Regions from separate parts of the Ruegeria sp. CG4 genome, predicted to be linked through region 1. Evidence: riboswitches for the same ligand, from Rfam matches in the RefSeq annotation. Region 1 holds a riboswitch; the other holds the start of a gene.
What was found. A riboswitch is a leader RNA that binds a small molecule or an ion and turns the genes downstream of it on or off. The one in region 1 is predicted to bind thiamine pyrophosphate.

Region 1 (11,897 bases):
CCAGCAGGTCGAAGCTGAAATCAGCAGGCAGGCGATCCAGTGGCAGGCCCTTGGCATGGGGTTCGAATGAACCCACCAGAAGCCCTTCGACATCGTCGCGGGCGTACAGGAACGCATCCTGATCGTTGAGCGTCGGCAGATGTGCGCCCGGCCCAAGCGCCTGCACTTCGGGCAGCGGCTTGGTCAGCATGTAGAAGTGCTCGCAGGCGTAAAGGGGCATATGCGCGCCGGCCATGGCCGCCACTTCGCGGGACCACAGTCCACATGCGATCACCACCTCCTCAGCTTCGATCAGGTGGTCACCGACTTCGACGGCTGCAATCCGACCGGCTTTTTTTTGCAGACCCGTTACCTTGGTGTCCTCGAATATTTGCACACCACGCGCCCGGGCCCCTTTCGACAACGCCAGCGCTACATCGGTTGGATTGACCCTGCCGTCGGCGGGTGACCAGACTGCCCCCAGGACGTCGTCCACTTTGATCAGAGGCCATAGGTCCTGCGCGCGGGCCGTATCGACCACTTCGGCCTCAAGCCCGAACGCACGGCCCAGTGAAACCTGACGTTTGATGTTGATCAGGCGATCATCATTTGTGGCCAGCGTCAGCGACCCGGTTTGAACCCAGCCCGTCGCTTGCCCGGTTTCACGTTCGAGCGCCCCATATAGGTCAATCGAATAGTTGATCAGCTTTGTCAGAGTGGCCGACGGGCGCAAGCGACGCACCAGACCCGCCGCATGCCATGTGGTGCCCGAGGTCAGTTTGGAACGTTCGAGCACGATTATGTCTTTGCGACCCTCACGGGCCAGATGGTAGGCGACCGAGCACCCGATCACGCCGCCGCCTATCACGATGGTGCGGGCATGGTGGGGCAGAGTCATGCAGTAGCCCCATGGATTGTTCTTGTTTCGAGCGCGCTGAAAGCGCCGTCAGTGCGATCGGTCATGGCTCTCTCCCGATCCGGCGGCGGCTCAGTCGAATGTCGAATTGCTGTCGCACATCGCGATCGACCGCATCCGGAACATGTGAGGGGAAGTGATTTGCAAGCAACTCACGCGCCTTGGCTTTCGCAACTTCACCGACTGGACGCGCGCCGTCTTCCTGCCAGTCAACCGGTGTGCGCCTGTCGCCAACATGAGGATAGAAATAGTCCGATTTCATTCGGTCGTAGGTATGAACCTCACCCAGGTAGTGACCCGGACCCCGACACACATCGGCGATCACCTGCGCTGCAATGTTGTCGGTCGTAACTTCGATCCCACGGATTGTTCGAAGCACATTGCCCAAAAGGTCGTTGTCGCTGACATAGCCTTCCAATGAAACGCCCAGAAGACTGGCATGACTGCCAGCGGCCTGCGTGACAATGTTCGATCCCGCATGTGCCGCCATGGCGACTGCCAGGCATTTCTCAGCCCCGTATTGGGAATCCAGTGTCTTGGCGTCGGTAATCCCGGCTATGGACGAAGTCGGCAAGTTGAAATGCCGCCCCATCTGCGCCGCACCGGCCATCAGGATCGCCTGTTCCCCTCCGCCACCAGACATCGACCCGGTGCGCAGGTCGGCGACCAAAGGTTTGGGTGCAAAAACCGCGCGAACCTGCGGATCGACCAGGCGGGCAAAAACCAATCCGGCGAGCGTTTCAGCCACGGCCTGTACAAGTGACCCGGCCAAAGTCGCCGGGCTTGTGGCCCCGGCCTGTCCCGCGCTGATCAATTGTACCGGAAAACCCGCAAGAATAGCGGCCTCGAGCACTTCACAAGCCTCTTCTGCGAAGCGCATGGGCGGCACAACATGACAGACCATGACAGTCAGGAACGGTCGCGCGCGAAAGGCGGCTTCGTCACCTGCGATCCTGTAACAAAGGCGGGCAATGGCCGGGACGTTTTCGGGTTCGGTAATCGAGACGGAAACATGCTTGGACGTGCCCATCAGGCAGGCATAGGCAGTGTTGAGGTCCATTGCCGCAGCAGGGTCAACGTCGCGCGCAACGACCGGACGGCTGAAATGATGGATGTTCTCCATCCTGTCGACCAGTCGGGCGGCATCATACAGGTCGGCCAGGGTTGAAGGGCGGTAGTGGCCCGTATCGATGTCGAAGACACCCGGCGCGGCGCCGCCGGTTGACATATGGACCCGCGTGCCTTCGATCCGCAGATCGTTTTCAGGAAATTGCCCGCAAAGGACGAAATTCCGCCTTGCCTGCTTGATCGACTTGCGCACAAGGGCGCGCGGAAACAACAATCGTCCGTCATCGCCCAGCGTCCCGCCCGCTGCCGTCACCTTGTCGACCATGGATGGGGTCGGCTGACTTAGTCCGAGGGTCTCAAGCAGCAGCAATGCGGCTTCCTCGGTCTGAGCGACTTCATTCGGGGACAGCGGTTTCAGGCACCCGCCAACCACACCCGGCCATACCGCAGGGCTGGCCTCGTCGCTGTTATCTTGTGTCAGACGGTCCTTGCGACCGCGCCGGCGCGTAGACATGGGCCTAATATCATGAGCTCAGCTTCATTCAAAGTCAGCCTACACAGCCATAGGGCTTGTTTACAAAAGCCGTTTTCTCAGCAATTGATGAGTAAAACTTACATTAGGGAAATTCGTGACCGCCTCTCTTCCCGCCCTTCGCGCCTTCGATGCAGCCGCCCGCCAGGGCAGTTTTCGAATTGCGGCCGAGAAACTGTCAGTCACACCCACGGCGATCAGCCATCACATTCGAGGGCTGGAAGAGCAGCTGGGCGTCAAGCTGTTTGAACGGGCCGGGCGCGAGGTCGCGTTGACCGAAGATGGCAGGCGTCTGGCGGCAGCAACGGCTCAGGCATTTGAAATTCTGGATGACGCGGTGCGTTCGGTTCGCCGCGGCTCCCGCAAGGTGGTCCGACTTGCTGCGGGGCCGATTTTCACCGCCCGCTGGCTGATGCCCCGGATCGGTGATTTTTGGGACGACCACCCCGAGATCGAGCTGGAGGTGGTTCCGAGTTACCAACCCGGCATGCTGGACCGGGCAAACATCGACATCGTGATCCGCTGGGAACGAATGGCCGAGATGCCCGAAAATTCGATCAAGCTGATCGAGCTTGCCCCCGTTGCCATAGCGTCGGAGGCATTTGTCCTGAAGCACGGCCCGGTGAATGAGCCCCAAGACCTGTTGCACTGTCCGCTGTTGCATCAAAGGAACCACTGGGGTTGGCTCGACTGGTTCTGGGCGATGAATGTCTCGGTTGATGGCCCTTTGCGTGGTCCGATCTTTGAAGATGCCAATGTTCTGCTGCGGGGTGCCTCAGAAGGGCAGGGCGCGATTGTCGGCTGGCTGCCCTTGATCGATCAGGATCTGGCCGAAGGCCGCGTCGTGCGTCTGTTTGATGAAAAAATAACACCTACTCATGGTTATTTCGTCGAGAGCACAGGACTTGGCCGATCGCGACGCGAGACCCGGGCCGCGATTGAATGGCTGCAGGTTCAAAGCCTGGGCTCGCAGGCTGATCTGCCCTGATCCCGCCAGTTGAGAAGCATCCTTCATGCCAGTGAAGCGTGAAGGGCGAATTTGGTTGAAATTGTTTCGACATCACCCTAATCACGGCCTCACCTCGGGGTGCGCGGAATGCCGCGCTGAGACGCCCATTGCGAACCCGTTGAACCTGAACCGGCTAGAACCGGCGGAGGGAAAGGTGACGGTTTCATCCATCCTTGCCCTCTCGCCGCAATGGAGGATGACATGAAACATCTGCTGATTGCTGCGGGAATTCTGAGCGCGACTTCGGCTATCGCCGCCGACAAACCTCAGTTGACCGTTTATACTTATGACAGCTTCGTCTCGGATTGGGGTCCGGGTCCGCAGGTCAAAGAAGCATTCGAAGCGGTCTGCGACTGCGAACTGAACCTTGTTGGTGTGGAAGACGGTGCCGCCCTACTGTCGCGCATCCGTCTGGAAGGTGAAAACTCGGATGCAGACGTCGTCTTGGGTCTGGACACCAACCTGATTGCGGCAGCAAAGGAAACCGGCCTGTTTGCGCCCAGTTCGGTCAGCGCCGACTACACTTTGCCCGTAGAATGGAACGATGACGTATTTGCGCCTTACGACTGGGGGTATTTCGCGTTTGTCCATAATGCCGACGCAGCAGCACCGGCCAATTTCCGTGAGCTGGCCGACGGTGATACCAAAATCATCATTCAGGATCCGCGTTCATCCACGCCAGGGCTAGGCCTGTTGCTGTGGGTCAAAGCCGCCTATGGCGACGAAGCGCCCGAAATCTGGGCAGGACTGGCCGATAATATCGTGACCGTCACCAAGGGCTGGTCCGAGGCGTATGGACTGTTTCTTGAGGGTGAGGCTGACATGGTTCTCAGTTACACCACATCACCTGCCTATCACCTGATCGCTGAAGAAGATGCAAGCAAGGCGGCGGCCGCATTTGACGAAGGTCACTATATGCAGGTCGAAGTAGCCGGAAAACTGGCCGGAACCGATCAGCCTGAACTGGCGGACCAGTTTTTGCAGTTCATGGTTTCGGATGCCTTCCAGCAGATCATCCCGACAACAAACTGGATGTATCCGGCGGTAACGCCTGCGGCGGGCCTGCCCGAAGGGTTTGATACACTGACCGTACCGGAAAAATCTTTGCTGCTGGATTCTGATCAGGCGGCAGCCGTGCGGGACGAGGCGTTGGCGGAATGGCTGGGCGCGCTCAGCCAGTAAATCCGACGCCGGGTATTGGCGCGGCGACACTGGTTGCCGTGCTTATTCTTGGCACGCTGGCCGCAGTTGCCCTGCGCGCCGATTCCGCAAGTGGGTTCGGACCGGCCGATTGGTCAGCCCTTCGGTTCACGCTGGTTCAGGCGGTGTTGTCCGCCATTTTCAGTGCAGGGCTTGCCGTTCCTGTCGCCCGCGCGCTGGCCCGGCGGCGTTTTCGCGGGCGGGCGGTTCTGATCGCGCTGCTGGGGGCGCCGTTCATTCTGCCGGTCATCGTCGCCATCATCGGCTTGCTGCAGGTTTTCGGCCGAGCGGGCTGGATTTCAGACGTTCTAGCGGTTTTTGGGCTACCGCCGATCCGCATCTACGGGCTGCATGGCGTGGTTCTGGCGCATGTCTTTTTCAATCTCCCCTTGGCCACGCGTCTGATCTTGCAGGGGTGGCAGGAGATCCCGTCCGAAAGGTTTCGATTGGCCGCCCAGTTGGGTTGCAACGGATGGGCCATGTTCCGGCTGATCGAAATGCCTATGCTGGCGCGTATCCTGCCCGGTGTTCTGGCCGTTGTTTTCGCCATTTGCCTGACCAGTTTTGCCGTTGCCCTGACTTTGGGTGGTGGACCACGCGCGACCACGATAGAACTCGCGATTTACCAGGCCTTTACCTATGATTTCAACTTGGGTCGCGCCGCGCTTCTGTCCGGGGTGCAACTGGTTCTGACCGCGACTGCGGCCCTGGCAGCGCTCAGGTTCTCCAGGGGTGACGGGTTTGGTGCCGGGCTGGATCGTTCCATTCGACGCTGGGATGAAGGGACGCGGGCGTTTGATGCCTTCTGGATCAGCGCAGCGGCGGTCTTTCTCCTGCTGCCGTTGACCTCGGTCGTGATCTCCGGACTTTCGGGAGTGTTCGAGATGCCGGTGCTGGTGTACCGGGCGGCCTTGATATCCGTTTTGGTCGCGGCAGCCAGCACCGTCGTTCTGCTGCTTCTGGCCTTGCCGATGGCGATGACGGTTGCAACCGGGCGATACGGGATCGTCGAACTCTGCGGTGTTCTTGGATTGGCAGCGTCACCTCTGGTCGTCGGCACCGGGCTGTTCATCCTGATCCGCCCACTTGCCAACCCTACTGTTCTGGCTCTGCCTGTAACGGCTCTGGTGAATGCCGTCATGGCGTTGCCCTTTGCCCTGAGGATACTTGTTCCATCGACGCGCGAGGTTGTTGCGCAATACGGTCGCCTGGCACTGTCACTGGATATGAGCAGATGGAGTTTTGTGACACGCATTTTGCTGCCGCGTTTGCGACCGCAAATCGGATTTGCCGCGGGTCTGGCGGCGGCACTGTCCATGGGGGATCTGGGGGTCATCGCGCTATTTGCCGATGCACAAATCGCCACGCTTCCGCTTCAGATTTACCGGCTGATGGGAGCCTATCAGATGGAGGCTGCGGCCGGTGGCGCCCTGTTGCTGCTGGCGCTTTCGATGGGGGCATTCTGGCTTTTGGATCGAGGAGGGCGCTGGCATGCTGAAGCTTGATGGCTGTGCGATTTCAAATGGCGATTTCGTATTGCGCGCGAGCCTGCAAATCGAAACCGGATCACGCGTTGCGGTCATCGGTCCTTCTGGCGCGGGAAAGTCGACCCTTTTAGAGGCGGTTGCTGGGTTTCGCGATCTGGCCGCGGGGCAAATTTACTGGCGCGGCAGCGATATTACCGGATTACCGCCGGGGCAGCGCCCGCTGGCGATGCTGTTTCAGGATGGGAACTTGTTTCCTCATCTGACCGCTGGCCAGAACATCGCCCTGGGTTTGCATCCGAACGGCCGGTTGTCAGCCGATGAGCAGGCACAGGTGCATTCCGCGCTGGATCGTGTTGGCTTGCCCGATATGGCGGACCGGCGACCGGCACAATTGTCGGGCGGTCAACAAAGCCGTGTTGCCCTTGCCCGCGTGCTGGTACAACAGCGGCCTTTGCTTTTGCTGGACGAGCCGTTTGCCGCTCTGGGACCGGCGCTCAAGGCGGAAATGCTGGATCTTGTCTCTGCCCTGACGACCGAGGCCGGAACGACAATGATGATGGTCAGCCATGATCCACAGGATGCAAGACGAATCGCAAGTCATTCGGTTCTGGTGGCGGATGGGCTGGCGCACCCGGTCACAGAGACATCCACACTTTTTGATAACCCGCCGCCTGCGTTGCGAGACTATCTTGGGTGACACGTCCGCCGTCAGTTGGCTCCGGCGACCAGATTCCACAGGAACAGATCTAAGGAGCGTGAAATCTTGTTGCGGTCAAAATTATCCGAAAAACTTCGCACAAGGATTGAATCGTGACCCTTGTGAATCTCGATCGTGAGCTGCTGAAGAAACGCCAAGGCGAGTTGGTCCGAACTGTTCATCTGATCTGACAAGTGGACGAAAATGCCATAGCGCTCTTCGGAATAGACCTGAGCGTCCGCACGGGCCTGACAATCCGGGTTTCTTTCAATGTAGGACTTCAATGCCAGCGTCACGATCTCAAGATCGCCAACCGAGTAATAGATTTGCCCGTCGCACAGCGCTTGCGCCAGTTTTTCATGGTTTGGGTAACTGCGGACAACATAGGCAGCGTCAGGATCTGTATCGGCCGCATCGGCGCTGACATATTTAGCAAGCGAACCCACATCCCACGTCAACCCAGCTACGGCATCCGGGCAATCGGTCAGGCGTTTTTTCTCATCGTCGCTGAGAACAACCTTGTCTACATCCGGATGCATTCTGACGATTTCCGAGAATGTCTCGCCGAAACCGTATTGTTCTGCAATCAGCCTAATAGAACGCGGTGCCGTGGTGCCTTCCACGATCCCTGCGACCGGGCCGATACAGGGCCAGTGACCAGCCCACTGGTCACGCGTCGTCTCCGCCCTTCCGACACCAGACAGATAGACCGGCGGGGAAACAAGCACGCCGGGATAGGACAAACGCTCTTGGGTAATGGTGGCCGGATCGCAGAGAATGTTGATTTTGCCGCTTTGCAGGTCGGTGAACCGGTCCCGCGCCTCGATAGCCTTCCATTCGACGGTGAAATCGCGGGACTTCTGCAGTTCTTCAAGGACCGTGGCGCAGATATTGACCATGTAGCCGGTGAACACCTCACCCGACGCAAGAGGCGGCGTATCGCTGGTCAAACGTCCTTCGCGATCACGCACCGCGAGATACGAAAAAGGCGGGGCGTCCGTTCGCACGCCAACGATCAGGTCCGCTTCGGCCGTGACAGAAGAGGCAGTGCCTTGCCAGGCCAAAACCGCCAAGGCGAACGCCAAAACAGCAGGGCGTGTCATGAGCGACCATCCGATCTCTGGGGCTCGCGGATGCGGGTGCCGACAACTGACAGGATTTTCTTCATCGAACCGGTTTCAGCCAGTTCGGCGGCGATTGCGTAAAAGACCAGGAAAATGGAATAGGGAAGCGTTACCATGATTGCGATGTCCAGCAGGCCAAGGCCCGTCGCCGGGGGGACTATATTGAACAGGCTTGCGGCCAGATTTGCCACCATCAGAAGGAATGCCGATACCACCAGGGCGATACCAACCGTCACGAACCAGCGCATCCGGTCATGCTGATCCGCAACGAACAACAGGGCGCAGGCCGTCACGTAAGACAGCAAAAAGATACGCGGCAACTGTTCGATTTCATCCTTCAGGAAATTCAGGCCTGTTGTGATCATAGCGCTGCCGTCACCGTCCAGCGCGTGTCGAACGACACCATCCGCGCCGATGCAGGTTATCGCACCATAGAGAACCGTGGCCAGGAAGGCGGGCCAGAAAGCAAGCTTGGCATAGTCCCAGAACGGAATCTGTATATCGTCACTGCGGGGCCAGCTGCCCTGATCCATCCTGAGATGCCGCAGCAGTATGGTAAGAAACGCCAGCAGGATAAGTGACGGGATCAGGGGGATCAGCATGGCGGCGCAGATTTCGCGCAATTCGGTCGCATCGCTTACGTTGCTGCTGAACATGGCCACCTGTTCAACCAGGACATAGCTGAAAACCGCCCCGAAAATACTTGCAAGCGTGATGTCGTGCAGGGATTGCGCGGTGTCTTCACCAGTCACTTTTTCGATGATCTGTGCCGTTGGCGTGTTCATCAGCGCTTCGGGCACTTTGCGCGACCTGATCGAATAAAGCGCAAACAGACACTGCATCGAGTCCGCCAGTTTTGCGGTTTCATCCTGCAGGCTCTGCAAGGTGTCTTTTTCCAGCTTGAAGTTAGCAATGCGGCCCAGAATGCTGGCGTACCGTGATCGCAGGTCGTCGATCCGCGCCAGAGGGGTATCTTCGTTGAACAATTGCCGGAAGGCCGAGCTTTGCGGCCCGATGATTGGCGGTTGCAGCAAATCGATACAGCGCAACGAGCTTTCGATGCTTTGCACCATTCCATCCATGATCGGGTCAACTTTGCTTGCCGCGATCTTCTCACGAAAAGCTTTCCACAGCGGCAGGGTCTCGCCATCCCCATAGCTGCCGTAATTCAGATCTTCGAGAGATTGCAGCACCCGAAAAATGTTTCTGGGTACACCGGCAAAGAAATAGGCGATGGCGCGGATTTTGCGCTCGATAACCTGAAAGGTGGGCGAAGCGGCCCCAAAGGTGATGGCGATGGCCAGCCAAAACGGCAGAGTACGCGGATCAACGGCAGGCCCCGTACCAGCCTCGGGGTTAACGATGGATCGGGCCACAACGTTGGACCCGCCTGTCGCAGCCGTCGCTTCCTTGCTGCCCATCACAAAGGTCGCGATCAGTTCCGGCGACATCAGCATCACGAAGTAGATGCCGACAAAGAACACCATATATATCGCCAGACCTCGGCGGTTTTCGGCCTTGGTGGTCAGTGCCGACATTCGGACGTTTTCAAGCTCTTTACGAGATGCCTGGTTGTTGGATTTCAGATTGTCCACGGCGTCAGAGGTTGTGTATTCCTTGTACGCCTCGAACAGCAGTATCAGCCCACCCAGACCGATGGCCCAAACAGCATAGTTGCCCATGTTTTCGGTTCCCCGACTCTGTTGCGTCAATCAAAGAGTTTCGCGTAACCGCACTACCAGCCGCATTTTTCATATTTGGGATTGCAGGAAGTATTGGCGTAGGCCGCAGACTCTTTGATCACCGCGTTCGCGGCAACCAATATCAAAATGATAACAACAAGATACCGCATCAGTTACTCCACAAAAAACTAAAAAACGGCTGCGCCGATCAAATGTTTATACTAAATATCTAAAAACATAACATAAAACTTGCAATTACGCAACCTGAGGGGGAGCGTTCCGCCCGATTACACCGATGCCGTCTCAAGCCGCTATGGTTGTCCGCGTTCAATGGCACAGGTTGTGGAAGTGCCAAAAAAGCTATCCAGGTAGCCGGGTGGCGAATCCGGCGTGATCCCATATGGCCATAAAAATGGTCAGGAAGTACCCGGAAACCAAACAATATCAACTGCCTTGGCCGGGCGCAGGCTTCCACTGAAAACCCACGCGAATAATCCCATGATCCGTGGTTCCGCTTTCTTTATGATCGTCATGGTTCAGGTGGTCATTCTGCACAAGCATCTCGTCAAAGGCCCAAAGGCGTTTCTTCGAATTATCGTAGAACTCCTGACTGAACATGATGTGGTCCAAGCTTTCGCGCTGTCCTTTGAACACATGCGTGTAATATACGTCGCGCGTCGAACGGTATTCCTGCATGGTTTGCGCGGTATAAAGCGCGTTGTCGGCTCCTCCCGAAGACAGAGGCGACAGGTAGGTTGGCTGTTCTGACAGAATATTGAGCGTGTTGCTTTCCTTGCCGTCATTCATGTCGCCGATCAGAACCACAGGGGTATCCGTTTTCTTTGTCAGGTTGGTTATGATCACGCGCAAAGCGGCCGCTTCGGCGGTCCTGCGCACGGTCGAGATAGCATAGCCCAGTGACGTGATATGCGGGCCGTGAACGTCCTTGTCATACCAACCCCGCTCGCGCCAAATCTGGGCCGGGCGGCGGGATTTGAAATGACAGACGAACACATGAATAACCGGTGTCCGAGGATCGGGGCGGACCTGAAAATGCATGACAGGACGGGAAAAGCCATCCAGCGCCACAGAAATATCAGGTTGCTGCGGATCATCCCCTGTCGACTGCAAAACGCATTCCTCGGGAAAATCTTCGATCCATTCTGGTTGATCCACCAGTATGTCCGAACGCACAGCGGCCGCGCATACGATCTTCTTGTTATTGTGATCCTCGGGCACCAACAGTGTATGGGTTCCAGCCAAAGACGAGTTGTCCAGCGCCGCTTGCAGCGCGTCCTCGGCCCAAAGCTCCTGCACGCCGACCACGTCCGCATCAATTCTGCTCAGCGCCTTCGCGGTAAACGCTATCTTCTTTTCATAGGTGGCCTGATCCCATCCATCTGAGTCGCCATAGATGGCCTGACCAGACAGGTGAAGGTTCAACAAATTGAAACTGGCAAATGAAATATCTCGCGCGGTCATTACTCCCTCCAAGGTATTTAGATAGAAATTTCTTTGGAACAGATCCCTCTCGAATACTCATATTTCCGGGCAGTCGGGTCCTGGTGTTAACTCTGCGGCCAGCCGTCCGAAATTCGCGGGCTTCGGGTCAGTAGCGCGGTTACATTGTATCAGAAGTTCTCCAATATTTTGCTAGAAACGCTTTTCTGTGGCAGATTTTATGAATTGGTTAAAAGGAGTTCACAGGATGGCTTTGTTTTTCTCCCGGCGCAATTACAACGCTTCAAAAAAGAAGTTCACGATAAAACCTGCCGCGAAAACCCGGTACGTCTCGATCTCACATACAAGTTCCGACGGACGCATCCGGAAAGGAGGCATCATCAAGCAAAAGAAGTGGCTTGAGATGGTGCAGAAGGCAGGAGGTGACAAAGACGTCCTGATTTACGTTCACGGTTTCAACACGTCGCAGAAGGAAATGCTGGACCGGCTGGCCAAGATCGAAAAGGGTGTGAGATCAAAAGGATATAAGGGCGCGGTCGTTGCGTTCGACTGGCCAAGCGACGGTTCTGTTCTCAGCTATGACAAGGATCGTTCCGACGCCAAGGCAGTGGCCCCTCATCTTGTGGGCGACGGAATACTGCCGTTGCTGGCCATGTCGCCGCGCCCAAAAGTTCATCTTATCGCGCATTCCATGGGGGCATTTGTTGTTTTGCGCGCCTTCTCCGATTTTGGTGACTCGGCG
Region 2 (11,897 bases), on a different contig from region 1:
CGACCCGACCACCATCGAAGCCATCGAGCTGGCGATTGCCGCGCTGAAAGACGAGCTGGAAACCGAAAATGCCGACAAGATCAAGTCGGGCATCCAGAACGTCACCGAAGCGGCCATGAAACTGGGCGAGGCCATCTACAAGGCGCAGTCCGAAGAGGCCGAGGATGAACCGGCAGCTGCGGACGCCGCTCCGGGTGATGACGATATTGTCGACGCCGAGTTCGAAGATCTGGACGACGACAAGCGTAACTAACGGGTAACCGGGCCAATTCGGGCCGGTCCGGATACCGGGCCGGCCCGTTTACGTTGAGGCAGAAGGAAACACTGATGTCAAAACGCGACTATTACGATGTACTCGGCGTGTCCAAGGGTGCATCGGCGGACGAGATCAAGAAAGGTTTTCGCAGGAAAGCCAAAGAGTTGCATCCCGACCGCAACAAGGACAACCCGGAAGCCGAGGCGCAGTTCAAGGAAGCGAACGAAGCCTATGACGTTCTGAAAGACGCAGAACGCAAGGCTGCCTATGACCGTTTTGGCCATGCCGCGTTTGAAAACGGCATGGGCGGCGGGGGCCGGCCCGGCGGCGGCTTTGGTCAGGGCGATTTCTCCAGCGCGTTCTCGGATGTGTTCGACGACCTGTTCGGCGATTTCATGGGTGGCCAGCGCGGTGGCGGTGGCCGTCGTGCCGCACGCGGTTCCGACCTGCGTTACAACCTGCGCGTCTCGCTGGAAGAGGCGTTTGCGGGCTTGCAAAAAACCATCAACGTGCCCGCTGCCGTGGCCTGTTCGGCCTGTGATGGATCGGGCGCTGAAAGCGGCGTTGAACCGACCACCTGTCCGACCTGTTCGGGTATGGGTAAGGTCCGCGCGCAACAGGGCTTTTTCACCGTTGAACGCACCTGTCCGACCTGCTCGGGATTGGGTCAGATCATCAAGAATCCCTGCAAATCCTGCGGCGGCGCGGGTCGGGTGGAAAAAGAACGGGCGCTGTCCGTCAATATTCCAGCCGGTGTCGAAACCGGAACCCGCATCCGTCTGGCGGGTGAGGGTGAGGCCGGAATGCGTGGTGGCCCCCCGGGAGATTTGTATATCTTTGTCGAAGTGTCCGATCACAAGCTGTTTGAGCGCGACAGCATAAACCTCTATTGCCGCGTGCCGGTCAGCATGGCCAAGGCCGCTCTGGGTGGTTCGATCGAAGTGCCCACCATCGATGGCGGTCGTGGCCGGGTGCAGATCCCGGCAGGCAGCCAGTCGGGCCGCCAGATGCGTTTGCGTGGCAAAGGAATGCCCGCCCTGCGTGGCGGTGGCGTGGGTGACATGTTCATCGAACTGGCTGTGGAAACACCGGTCAACCTGACCAGTCGCCAGAAAGAACTGCTGCGTGAGTTTGACGATCTGGGAGAGGACAACCACCCGGAATCAAAAAGCTTTTTCTCGTCGGTCAAGTCCTTCTGGGATGGGATGAAAAGCTAAGGGAACCGCTTTCCCGACCAAAGCCGCCCGGTTTCGGGCGGCTTATTTGTTGCAGGGGGCGCTGCCCCCGCCGCCCTGTGGGCGCCTCCCTCGGGATATTTGGGCCAGATGAACAAGGGATCTTTCCTTCATCTGGCCAAAAATATCCCGGAGCGCGAGGCAGAGCCTCGCAAATACCATTGGCCTTACCCAAGGGATCAGGGTGGCCATAAAACAGATCAAATTCAGTCTTGTGTTTTTCCGATGTGCCTGTGATTGTCCGGTCAACCGTTGGGGTGCCCTGATCGAAGGGCTGAGAGGCGTGAATTCGCTAACCCATCGAACCTGATCCGGGCAATACCGGCGTAGGGAACGGTCTCATATTGTCAGACGTTTTCCATGCGCGCGTTGCCCAATTTTGATGGAGCAACGATATGACGCCTATTGCGCTCACAATTGCAGGCTCGGACAGTGGCGGTGGTGCCGGAATTCAGGCTGACATCAAGGCAATGTCTGCCTTGGGGGTTTATGGTGCCAGCGTGATCACCGCCGTGACCGCGCAAAACACACGGGCCGTTACCGCCGTTCACGGGATCCCGCTGAATACTGTCACCGCACAGATCGATGCCGTTCTGTCTGATCTGAGCGTGGGCGCCGTCAAGATTGGCATGCTGGCGACGCCGGAGATCATCCGATGTGTTGCAGACAGCCTTGCAGCGTTTCGTGGTTCCATCGTTCTGGATCCTGTGATGATTGCCAAATCCGGCGATGCCTTGCTGACAGAAGACGCGGTTGAGACATTGCGGGCGGTGCTCGTGCCCATAGCCACGCTATTGACGCCGAACTTGCCCGAGGCCGGACGCCTTCTGGATTGCCCGGCTGCGGAGACGCCGGATCAGATGGTAGAACAGGGGCTTGCCTTGTGTGACATGGGCGCAGGTTCCGTTCTGATGAAGGGCGGGCATGGATCCGGCGACATTTGCCGTGATCTCTTGATCGACGCTTCGGGCTTGGTGGCAGAGTTCACGGCACCGCGCCGAAATACCAAAAACACGCATGGCACCGGTTGTACATTGTCCGCGTCAATTGCTGCCGGGCTGGCGCTGGGAAAAACGCTGATGACGGCCGTTGCAGATGCGCACAGCTATCTGCAAGGCGCGATAGCCCGGTCCGATGATCTGGACATTGGTCGCGGGCATGGGCCGGTTCATCATTTTCATCAGCTTTGGCCCGCATGACCGTCTGGTCGGTCATAGGTGCCGGAGTAGCCGGTCTGACTGTTGCCACCGAGCTGGTATCGCGCGGCGCTGACGTGCAGATATTCGACTCGGCAGGCCCGCCAGGCCCACATGGCTGTTCCTGGTGGGCGGGTGGCATGCTTGCCCCCTGGTGTGAATATGAAAATGCCGAGGAACCGGTTCTGCGGCTTGGACAAACAGCGATTGACTGGTGGGCCGCCAGAACGCGGGTGCATCGGTGCGGAACGCTGGTTGTTGCGCATTCGCGCGACCTGCCGGATCTGCGCCGCTTTGCACGCCGAACGGATGGGCATTCAGAAGTCGGAAGTGCGAATATCGCCCATTTAGAGCCTGATCTAGACAGTTTCAGTAACGGTCTCTTCTTCCGGGCAGAGGCCCATCTTGATCCCCGGCAAGCGTTGCGGGACCTCTGCAGCCACCTCAGGGACCGAGGTGTGCCCTTTCACCGTACACTGGCCCCTTCCCGGTTGGAGAATGCGATCGATTGCCGGGGGTTGCACGCGCGCGAGATCTTGCATGATCTGCGTGGCGTCAAAGGCGAGATGCTGGTGATCCGCTGCCCAGATGTCACTCTCTCTCGCCCTGTGCGACTGCTGCATCCGCGCATGCCGCTTTATGTCGTCCCGCGGGGTGACGGGGTCTACATGCTGGGCGCAACGATGATCGAATCCGAGGACAGCGGCCGGATTACTGCCCGCTCGATGTTGGAGCTTCTCAGTGCGGCTTATGCGCTGAACCCGGCTTTTGGTGAGGCTGAGATCCTGGAAATCGGTGTCGATCTTCGCCCCGCTTTTCCCGACAACCTGCCTCGCATCCGCCGGTTGGGTCGAACGATCTATGCCAATGGCCTGTATCGCCATGGCTACTTGCTTGCGCCCGCGTTGGCACAGGGCGTCGCCGATCTGGCGCTGGAAAACAAACATTCGGAGATGGTCGATGAAGATCGTGCTTAATGGCGAGGCGCGCGAAAGCCGCGCAGAAACCCTGTCAGATTTGCTGGCGGAATGTGGATTCTCGGGCTGCGTAGCTACAGCTGTGAATGAACAGTTCGTCCCTTCAAGCCTTCGACTGGCACTAAAACTCGAAGATGGTGACCGGGTCGAAGTTGTCGCCCCGATGCAGGGGGGCTGACGTGAAGACCTTTTACGGCACAGAACTGCCCAATCCGCTGATGCTGGGCACGGCGCAGTATCCCAGTCCGGCCATTCTGGAACAAGCGTTTCGCCTCAGCGGGGCGGGTGTTGCCACGGTATCCCTGCGCCGTGAAGGCGCGGGTGGGGCTGGGCAGAGCTTTTGGCGGATGATCCGCGACCTGGGTGTCATTGTCCTGCCCAACACCGCCGGATGCCACACGGTGAAAGAGGCTGTGACAACCGCCCAGATGGCGCGCGAGGCTTTTCAGACCAATTGGATCAAGCTGGAACTGATCGGTCATACCGACAGCCTGCAACCGGATGTGTTTCAACTGGTCGAAGCCGCCCGCATCCTGACGGAAGATGGATTTCAGGTCTTTCCCTACACAACGGACGATCTGATCGTCGGCGAACGCCTGTTGCAGGCGGGTTGCGAGGTTCTGATGCCGTGGGGCGCGCCCATCGGGTCCGGGCGCGGTCTGAACAACGAATATGCGCTGCGGGCGCTGCGGGCTGCGTTTCCCGATGTGCCGCTTGTCATTGATGCCGGCATCGGCAGACCAAGCCACGCCGCGCATGCGATGGAGCTGGGCTATGATGCTGTTCTTCTGAACACGGCGGTGGCCCGTGCCGGTGATCCGGTGGGGATGGCGCGTGCAATGGCATTGGCGATTCAGGCCGGCCAATTGGCCCATAAGGCCGACCCGATCGAGGCACGCGACATGGCCGAACCTTCAACGCCAGTGATCGGAAAGGCATTTCTGTCATGACGTTGGACCGGTTCTATCCGATCTTCGATCATTCAGACTGGCTGCACAGGATGCTGCCTCTGGGCGTCAAACTGGTGCAGTTGCGGATCAAGGACCAATCGGGTGATGCGGTGCGCGCCCAGATTATGATCTCGCTCGAACTGTGCCGCAGCCACGGCGTCCGACTGGTCGTGAACGACCATTGGCAGCAGGCAATAGAGGCGGGCTGCGACTGGGTCCACCTGGGGCAGGAGGATCTGGATGATGCCGATCTGCATGCCATCCGCCGGGCAGGCCTGAAACTTGGTGTTTCAACCCATGACGATGATGAGCTTGAGCGGGTTCTGTCGATGGACCCCGACTATGTGGCGCTCGGACCTGTCTATCCGACCATCCTGAAAAAGATGAAGTGGCGGCAGCAAGGTCTGCCCCGCGTGACCGAATGGAAGACGCGGGTGGGGCGTATCCCATTGGTCGGCATTGGCGGAATGTCGGTCGAGCGCGCGCCTGGCGTGTTCGAGGCCGGGGCCGATATTGTCGCGGCAGTGACCGACATCACGCTGAACCCTGACCCCGAAGCGCGGTTGCGCGAATGGATCGACATCACGCGATGAACCGTTACGGACGTCAGATGATCCTGCCCGAAGTGGGACCCGAAGGGCAGGCGGGCCTGTCCGCTGCACGAGTACTTGTCGTCGGGGCAGGAGGGTTGGCCGCGCCGGTTCTGCCGCTGTTGGCCGGGGCAGGGGTGGGTCACATCATGGTTGTTGATGGCGATGTCGTTGATCTGTCGAACCTGCACCGGCAAACGCTTTTCACGGAACGGGATGTCGGCCTGCCAAAGGCTGAAGTTGCGGCGCGGCGCTGTCGCGACCTCAACTCCAAGCTTGAAGTCACCAGACAAAGTCAGGCCCTGACATGCGAAAACGCGGCAGATCTGGTGTCGCGGTCGGATGTGGTCCTGGATTGTGCGGATAGTTATGCGGCCAGTTATGTCCTGTCGGACAGCTGTCTGGCACAGGGAAAGCCGCTGATCAGTGCCTCGGTGCTCGGGTTGTCAGGTTATGTGGGCGGTTTTTGCGGCGGCGCGCCGTCTTTACGTGCGCTGTTTCCAGACGCGCCCGACAGTGGTGCCAGCTGCGCCTCAGCAGGTGTTTTGGGTCCGGTTGTCGGTGTGATCGGCGCGACGCAGGCGCAAATGGCGCTGAGCGTGATCCTGGGCCTGCAACCATCGCCGCTGGGCCAAATGGTGAACTTTGATGCCCGCACCCTGCGCAGCAACAGTTTCCGTTTCGATGATGCGCCAGAACCCGCAAGTTGTTTCCGCTTCCTGTCTGCCAGCCAACTCACGGCCGAAGACCGGATCATCGAGCTTCGCGGCACGGATGAAGCGCTGGTCCCGATACACCCCGGCGCAGAACGACTAACGCCAGTCGAATTGTCCGGATTAGAGCCTAAACAAGCAAAAAGATTGGCCCTTTGCTGCGCCACTGGTCTACGGGCGTGGCGCGCAGCCGAACGGATTCAATCGGATTGGCCGGGCGAGATTGTCCTCGTCGCGGCCTCAACCTCGTGAACAGGAAGGAAACGCGAGATATGAAGAAACTGATCACAGCCTTATCGCTGCTGGCCGCTGCACCGGCCTGGGCTGACGACAAGATGACCATTTTGCTGGACTGGTTCATCAACCCCGATCACGGCCCCATTATCGTGGCGCAGGAAAACGGCTATTTCGCCGAACAGGGGCTTGAAGTTGAAATCATCCCGCCTGCTGACCCGTCCGCACCGCCGCGTCTGGTTGCTGCGGGGCAGGCCGATCTGGCTGTGTCCTACCAGCCGCAACTGCATCTGCAGATACACGAGGGTCTGCCCCTGAAACGTGTCGGCACGCTAGTCGCGACCCCGCTCAACTGCCTTCTGGTATTGGAAGATGGCCCGGTCAAAACCCCGGCGGACCTGAAAGGCAAGAAAATCGGCTTTTCTGTCGCTGGCGTGGAAGAGGCGGTTCTGGGCACCGTTCTGGGCAAGTATGACGTCGCACTGGCCGATGTCGAAATGATCAACGTCAACTTCTCGCTTTCACCGTCGCTGATGTCGGGGCAGGTAGATGCGGTGATCGGCGCCTACCGCAATTTCGAGCTGAACCAGATGGACATCGAAGACCATCCCGGCACCTGCTTCTATATCGAGGAAGAGGGCGTGCCGTCCTATGACGAACTGATCTATGTCGCGAACCCGGACACAATGGATACCGACAAGATCGCCCGTTTTCTGGCCGCGACGGAGAAGGCAACACAGTTCATCGTCAACAACCCCGAAAAAAGCTGGGAAATCTTCGCAGCAACCTCGCCCGAGCTGCAGGATGAGCTGAACGCCCGTGCCTGGGTCGACACGCTGCCGCGTTTTGCCCTGCGCCCGGCCGGGTTCGATGCCGGGCGGTACACCCGGTTCGAGGTTTTTCTGAAAGACAGCGGCATGATCGACAGCATCAACCCGGTCAGCGCCATCGCCATCGACGTGACTGCGCAATGAGCGGATATGGCACGGCCTTCGCGCTGATGCGCGATGCGGCGCAGGGGCCGTGGCGGGATTATACCCGCCACGCCTTTGTCGAAGAGTTGAAGGACGGAACGCTTCCGCGCGCAGCGTTTCTTCATTATCTGCGGCAGGACTATGTGTTTCTGATCCATTTTGCCCGTGCCTGGGCGCTTGCGGTGGTGAAATCGGAAACCCACGAAGAGATGCTGGCCGCCTCGCGCACAGTGAACGGTCTGATCAGCGAAGAGATGAAACTGCATATCGGTGTCTGCGAGGCTGCGGGCATTTCACAGCAGGACCTGTTTGCGACGCCCGAGCGTGCCGAGAACCTGGCCTATACGCGCTTTGTGCTCGAGGCAGGCTACAGCGGTGACTTGCTGGACCTGCTGGCAGCGCTTGCGCCTTGCGTCATGGGCTATGGCGAGATTGGCGCGCGTCTGGCAACCGAGGCCACGTCCGAAACCTATCGGGACTGGATCAACGCCTATGCCAGCGAAGACTATCAGGCTGCATGCAAGGCGGTTGGAGAGTTGCTTGATCAGGCTCTAACACGGAGGATTGGGCAAAATTTCGAGGCCTCCCCCCGCTGGGACCGCCTGAGCCGCACGTTCCGCACCGCGACCGAACTTGAAGTCAGTTTCTGGCAGATGGGCCTGACGCCATGATGTCTGCCCCCGCCCTGACCATCAGCGGACAGGCCACAATCGGCGGCGCGACCCTGTTCGCGCCGCTTTCGCTTACACTGGCGGCAGGGGAATGGACCTGTCTTCTGGGCGGTTCCGGCGTCGGAAAAACCACCATCCTGCGCCTGATTGCGGGATTGCAGACCGGGGCGGAGTTCTCGGGGCAAATCACGGCTGACGATGGCTTGCCGGTGCCAGAACGTGTCGCGTACATGGCGCAGGACGATCTGTTGCTGCCTTGGGCAAGTGTTGCCCGAAATACCACGCTGGGCGCACAGTTGAGGGGGGAAAAGGCCGATCTGAACCGGCGCGACCGTCTGGTCAAACGGATGCGCCTTTGGGATCACCTGACCAAGAAACCGTCGGAACTGTCAGGTGGTCAGCGCCAGCGCGTGGCTCTTGCCCGAACGCTGATGGAGGACCGCCCTTTCGTATTGCTGGACGAGCCGTTTTCGGCCCTCGATGCCCGAACCCGCGCCGATATGCAGGATCTCGCGGCCGAGGTGTTGCTGGGCCGCACCGTTTTGCTGGTCACCCACGATCCGGCCGAAGCCGCCCGGCTGGGGCAAACCATTATTGTCATGACCCGGCACGGGCTGACCAAATGCCAGCCGCCCCGGGCCCCCGTCCCCCGCAAAGTGGACGACCCGGACTCGTTGGCCACGCAAGGCGCATTGTTGCGCCTGCTGAGACAGGAGGCAGCATGAAACACCTGTCTCCGCTTGCGGCCGCGCTTTTTGGCCTTGTCGTCTGGCAGGGCATCGTCACCTTCACGGGCTGGCCGAAATTCATCTTGCCCGGCCCGGCCATTGTCGCCGAAACATGGTGGGACAACCGGTGGATCATCGCAAAGGACACCTGGGTGACGGCGGTCGAGGTACTGACCGGCTTCGTTTTTGGTGTAACCTTGGGCGTTGTCACAGCCGTCTCGCTGGCCAGTTCGCGCATGACCCGGATCCTGGTGCGACCCTTGCTGGTGTTCACGCAAGCCCTGCCGGTTTTTGCCCTGGCACCGCTTTTGACGCTTTGGCTGGGGTTTGATCTTTGGTCGAAAGTGGCAATGGCCATGCTGATCATCTATTTTCCGGTCACGTCATCCTTTTTTGACGGATTGATGCGCACTCCGGCCGGATATCTGGACCTTGCACGCACCATGCAGGCCAGCCCGCGCGCGGTTTTGTGGCATATCCGAATACCAGCCGCCCTGCCCTCGCTGGCTTCGGGGATGCGGCTGGCGGCTGTCTACGCACCCATCGGGGCCGTGATCGGAGAATGGGTCGGTGGTTCCTCCGGGGGTCTGGGGAACCTGATGCTGCTGGCCAACGGCCGGGCGAAGACGGACCTGATGTTCGCGGCCATGCTGACGCTGGGTGTATTTTCGATCCTGCTGCACATGGTGGTGCACCGCGCCACGGCCCGCATGGCGGGTGAGGTGCGTTAACGTTTCGGAAAGCAATTCTGCGCCAGTCTGCGCGTATGACCAACGACGCCTTTGCCGAAGCCCCGATGCTTTTTGAAAACGACGAAGCCCCGGTGCAGCCGCTGCCGGCAGGCCGGTTGCCGTCTTATATCAAGGACCATCGCAAAAGGCTGCGCGAACGGTTCATGTCTGGCGGTTCTGCAGCGATGCCGGATTATGAGCTGCTGGAGCTGGTCCTGTTCCGCTCGATCCCCCGGCAAGACGTAAAGCCTCTGGCCCGGTCCCTGATGGATGAACTGGGCGACTTCAACCGGGTGCTGACCGCGCCCGAAGAACGGTTACGACAGATCAAGGGTGTCGGCGAAAGCGTGATTACCGATCTGAAGATTCTGGAAGCCTGCGCCCATCGCATGGCCCGCGCACGGGTGATGCAACGGCATGTGATCTCGGGCTGGGACGCATTGCTGGATTATTGTCACACCACCATGGCCCATCGCGAGACGGAGCAGTTTCGCGTGTTCTACCTTGATCGCAAGAACGTCCTCATCGCAGATGAGGAACAGGCCAAGGGCACGGTGGACCATGTTCCCGTCTACCCGCGCGAGGTGGCGAAAAGGGCGCTGGAACTGAATGCCTCGGCTTTGATTCTGGTGCACAACCACCCCTCGGGTGACCCCACACCATCACAATCCGACATCGACATGACCAATCGCATTCAAGATGCCTGCACCGCGCTTGGCCTGGTGCTGCACGATCACCTTATCATCGGAAAATCGACAGAGCTGAGTTTCCGGTCGCAGGGCTATCTGTAGCTGTCGGTGGGATTCGAAGTCACTCGATCCAGACTTCGACCCGGCGGTTGATCTTGCGGCCCCATTCGGTGTCGTCGCAGGCCATGGGCATGGCTTCGCCGAACCCTTCGACCGAGATCTCGACACTGTCGGGTATCGCGGTCTCAACAGCGGCCAGAACCGCGTTGCGCACTGTTTTGGCCCGCAATAGCGCAATGCGGGCGTTCCCCGCCGCTGGCCCGTCACCATCGCTGAATCCCACGAAGGTCAGCTTTCGGGCCTCGTAGGCCCCGGCCTCAAGCGCCTGCGCCACGTGCAGGATGTTCGCGCGGGACTGGGCATCCGGGCGCGAAGACCCGGCCTCGAACCGGAAAGACAGCGACAGGCGTGACATCGGGCGCAGCGTTTCGATCATCTGTTTCAAGCTGTCCAGGCCAACTTCGTCCCCGCCGTTTGCGATGGCGTTGGCAAGGCGGTCCCCCTGCAATCCGATACGCATGGTCTCGGGTGCCTGATCCACGAAACCGGCCTGCCGTATCGCCATCTGAGCTTCCGGGCTTTGGGTATAGGCCAGAAACTGTCGTGCGATCCGGGGCAGGCGGTATGACGGCAGGTACAGGAACATAGGTGAGGTTAGCGGATAATCCTCGGTCTTGATCGATTGCCGGGTCGCCGTCAGCGCGTGGCCGCAGCCCCCGGCAAGCGCCAGCGCGCGGACATTGTCAGCTTCGGCCCGGCTGGCGATTCCGATGGCAAACGGATCCTCGGCCACTGCGTGAACCAAGTCGTTGCTGCGCCCATGCCGCAGGACCGTGTCGGACAGCGCCACGCCAGCGGGCGCAAGCAACTGATCCTCGAAGGCCTGGGACAAGCCCGATCCTATGTCCGGCAGATGCAGCGCAATCGGCGCATCGGCCCCGCCCAGTTCGGCCCAGTTCAGGATTTCGCCGGAATACACGCGTGCCAGATCCGTGGGCGAGATCTGCCGTATTGCGTTGACTGCGGACACCACAGGCACCATCGCATCCAGCGCCACAACCCGGGATCGCCGCGCTTTTGTCAGATCGCCCATCCCGGCGTCTTCCGCAGCCAGTCGCTCACCCGGACGGATTTCGCGCAAGGCCATGACGATATCGGTTTCATTGGCGCTCAGATCGGAAAATCCCCGACCGGTATCGCCCACGCGAAAGAAGAACCGCCCCAAAGGTGCGGGTCGCCCGGGTTGAAACAGATCGTAGGCAAAGGTTCCCGAGTCAATCCGTGATGGGGTCGCCGACAACCCTTCTTGTTGGGCAAAACCAAGAATCAGGGCAGGCATGACTTTCTCGGCCATGACGGACGACCCGGAGAACCGGACCTCTGCCACAAAATCGGTCAGATTGGGGCAGGCGGGGCCATCGCAGGTCACGCCGGACCCGTCCACCGTCAGTTCACCGAATTGGGTGTCGATGCGATAGAACTCGCCATCATATCCCAGCAGGTTTCCAGTTACTTCGACCTTGCCGTCATGCGAGGTCAGCGTGATGTCCTGCGCCTGGGCACCGGGCGCCAGCGTTGCCAGAAAAAGTGCAGCCACTGCTGCACGTAAGGATGTCATAGGAGTTTCGAGCCTGCCTGCGGTTTACTTTGCCGCGATTGTCAGGTCTTGGAACAGATTATTCAACACCAGAAACTCTCCGACCTGCGAACAGTCGGGCAGGTTCAGCACCAGATCGCGCGAGCGCAGGCGGCGGTCGGCGCGCAGTTCCAGCGACTGTACGCTCAGATCCGAGCCGCAATTGGCCTTGGTCACGTCAGCCTCGACCGTCAGGCCGATGGCACCCGATTGCGCAGACTGGCCGGAAGGGAAGGAATAAATCTCGATATTCTGCG

Region 2: it holds a riboswitch for thiamine pyrophosphate, as region 1 does, so the genes downstream of both, thiD (bifunctional hydroxymethylpyrimidine kinase/phosphomethylpyrimidine kinase) here and thiB (thiamine ABC transporter substrate binding subunit) in region 1, are expected to answer to the same signal.

The regions. Positions count from the first base shown of each region.
Region 1 covers NZ_JBQFRB010000006.1:219,948-231,844, reverse strand. Annotated here, with positions in the region: gene ACR0J2_RS16505 (GcvT family protein) at 1-877, opposite strand, end outside; gene ACR0J2_RS16500 (trimethylamine methyltransferase family protein) at 939-2,477, opposite strand; gene ACR0J2_RS16495 (LysR family transcriptional regulator) at 2,593-3,483, shown strand; TPP riboswitch at 3,569-3,673, shown strand; gene thiB (thiamine ABC transporter substrate binding subunit) at 3,706-4,686, shown strand; gene ACR0J2_RS16485 (thiamine/thiamine pyrophosphate ABC transporter permease ThiP) at 4,662-6,209, shown strand; gene ACR0J2_RS16480 (thiamine ABC transporter ATP-binding protein) at 6,196-6,888, shown strand; gene ACR0J2_RS16475 (transporter substrate-binding domain-containing protein) at 6,900-7,991, opposite strand; gene ACR0J2_RS16470 (hypothetical protein) at 7,988-9,694, opposite strand; gene ACR0J2_RS16465 (endonuclease/exonuclease/phosphatase family protein) at 10,139-11,176, opposite strand; gene ACR0J2_RS16460 (alpha/beta hydrolase) at 11,403-11,897, shown strand, end outside.
Region 2 covers NZ_JBQFRB010000007.1:168,833-180,729, reverse strand. Annotated here, with positions in the region: gene dnaK (molecular chaperone DnaK) at 1-253, shown strand, start outside; gene dnaJ (molecular chaperone DnaJ) at 328-1,473, shown strand; TPP riboswitch at 1,735-1,841, shown strand; gene thiD (bifunctional hydroxymethylpyrimidine kinase/phosphomethylpyrimidine kinase) at 1,887-2,690, shown strand; gene ACR0J2_RS17635 (FAD-dependent oxidoreductase) at 2,687-3,664, shown strand; gene thiS (sulfur carrier protein ThiS) at 3,648-3,842, shown strand; gene ACR0J2_RS17625 (thiazole synthase) at 3,844-4,614, shown strand; gene ACR0J2_RS17620 (thiamine phosphate synthase) at 4,611-5,207, shown strand; gene ACR0J2_RS17615 (HesA/MoeB/ThiF family protein) at 5,204-6,169, shown strand; gene ACR0J2_RS17610 (ABC transporter substrate-binding protein) at 6,190-7,125, shown strand; gene tenA (thiaminase II) at 7,122-7,796, shown strand; gene ACR0J2_RS17600 (ABC transporter ATP-binding protein) at 7,793-8,521, shown strand; gene ACR0J2_RS17595 (ABC transporter permease) at 8,518-9,255, shown strand; gene radC (RadC family protein) at 9,291-10,046, shown strand; gene ACR0J2_RS17585 (phosphate ABC transporter substrate-binding/OmpA family protein) at 10,066-11,622, opposite strand; gene ACR0J2_RS17580 (hypothetical protein) at 11,647-11,897, opposite strand, start outside.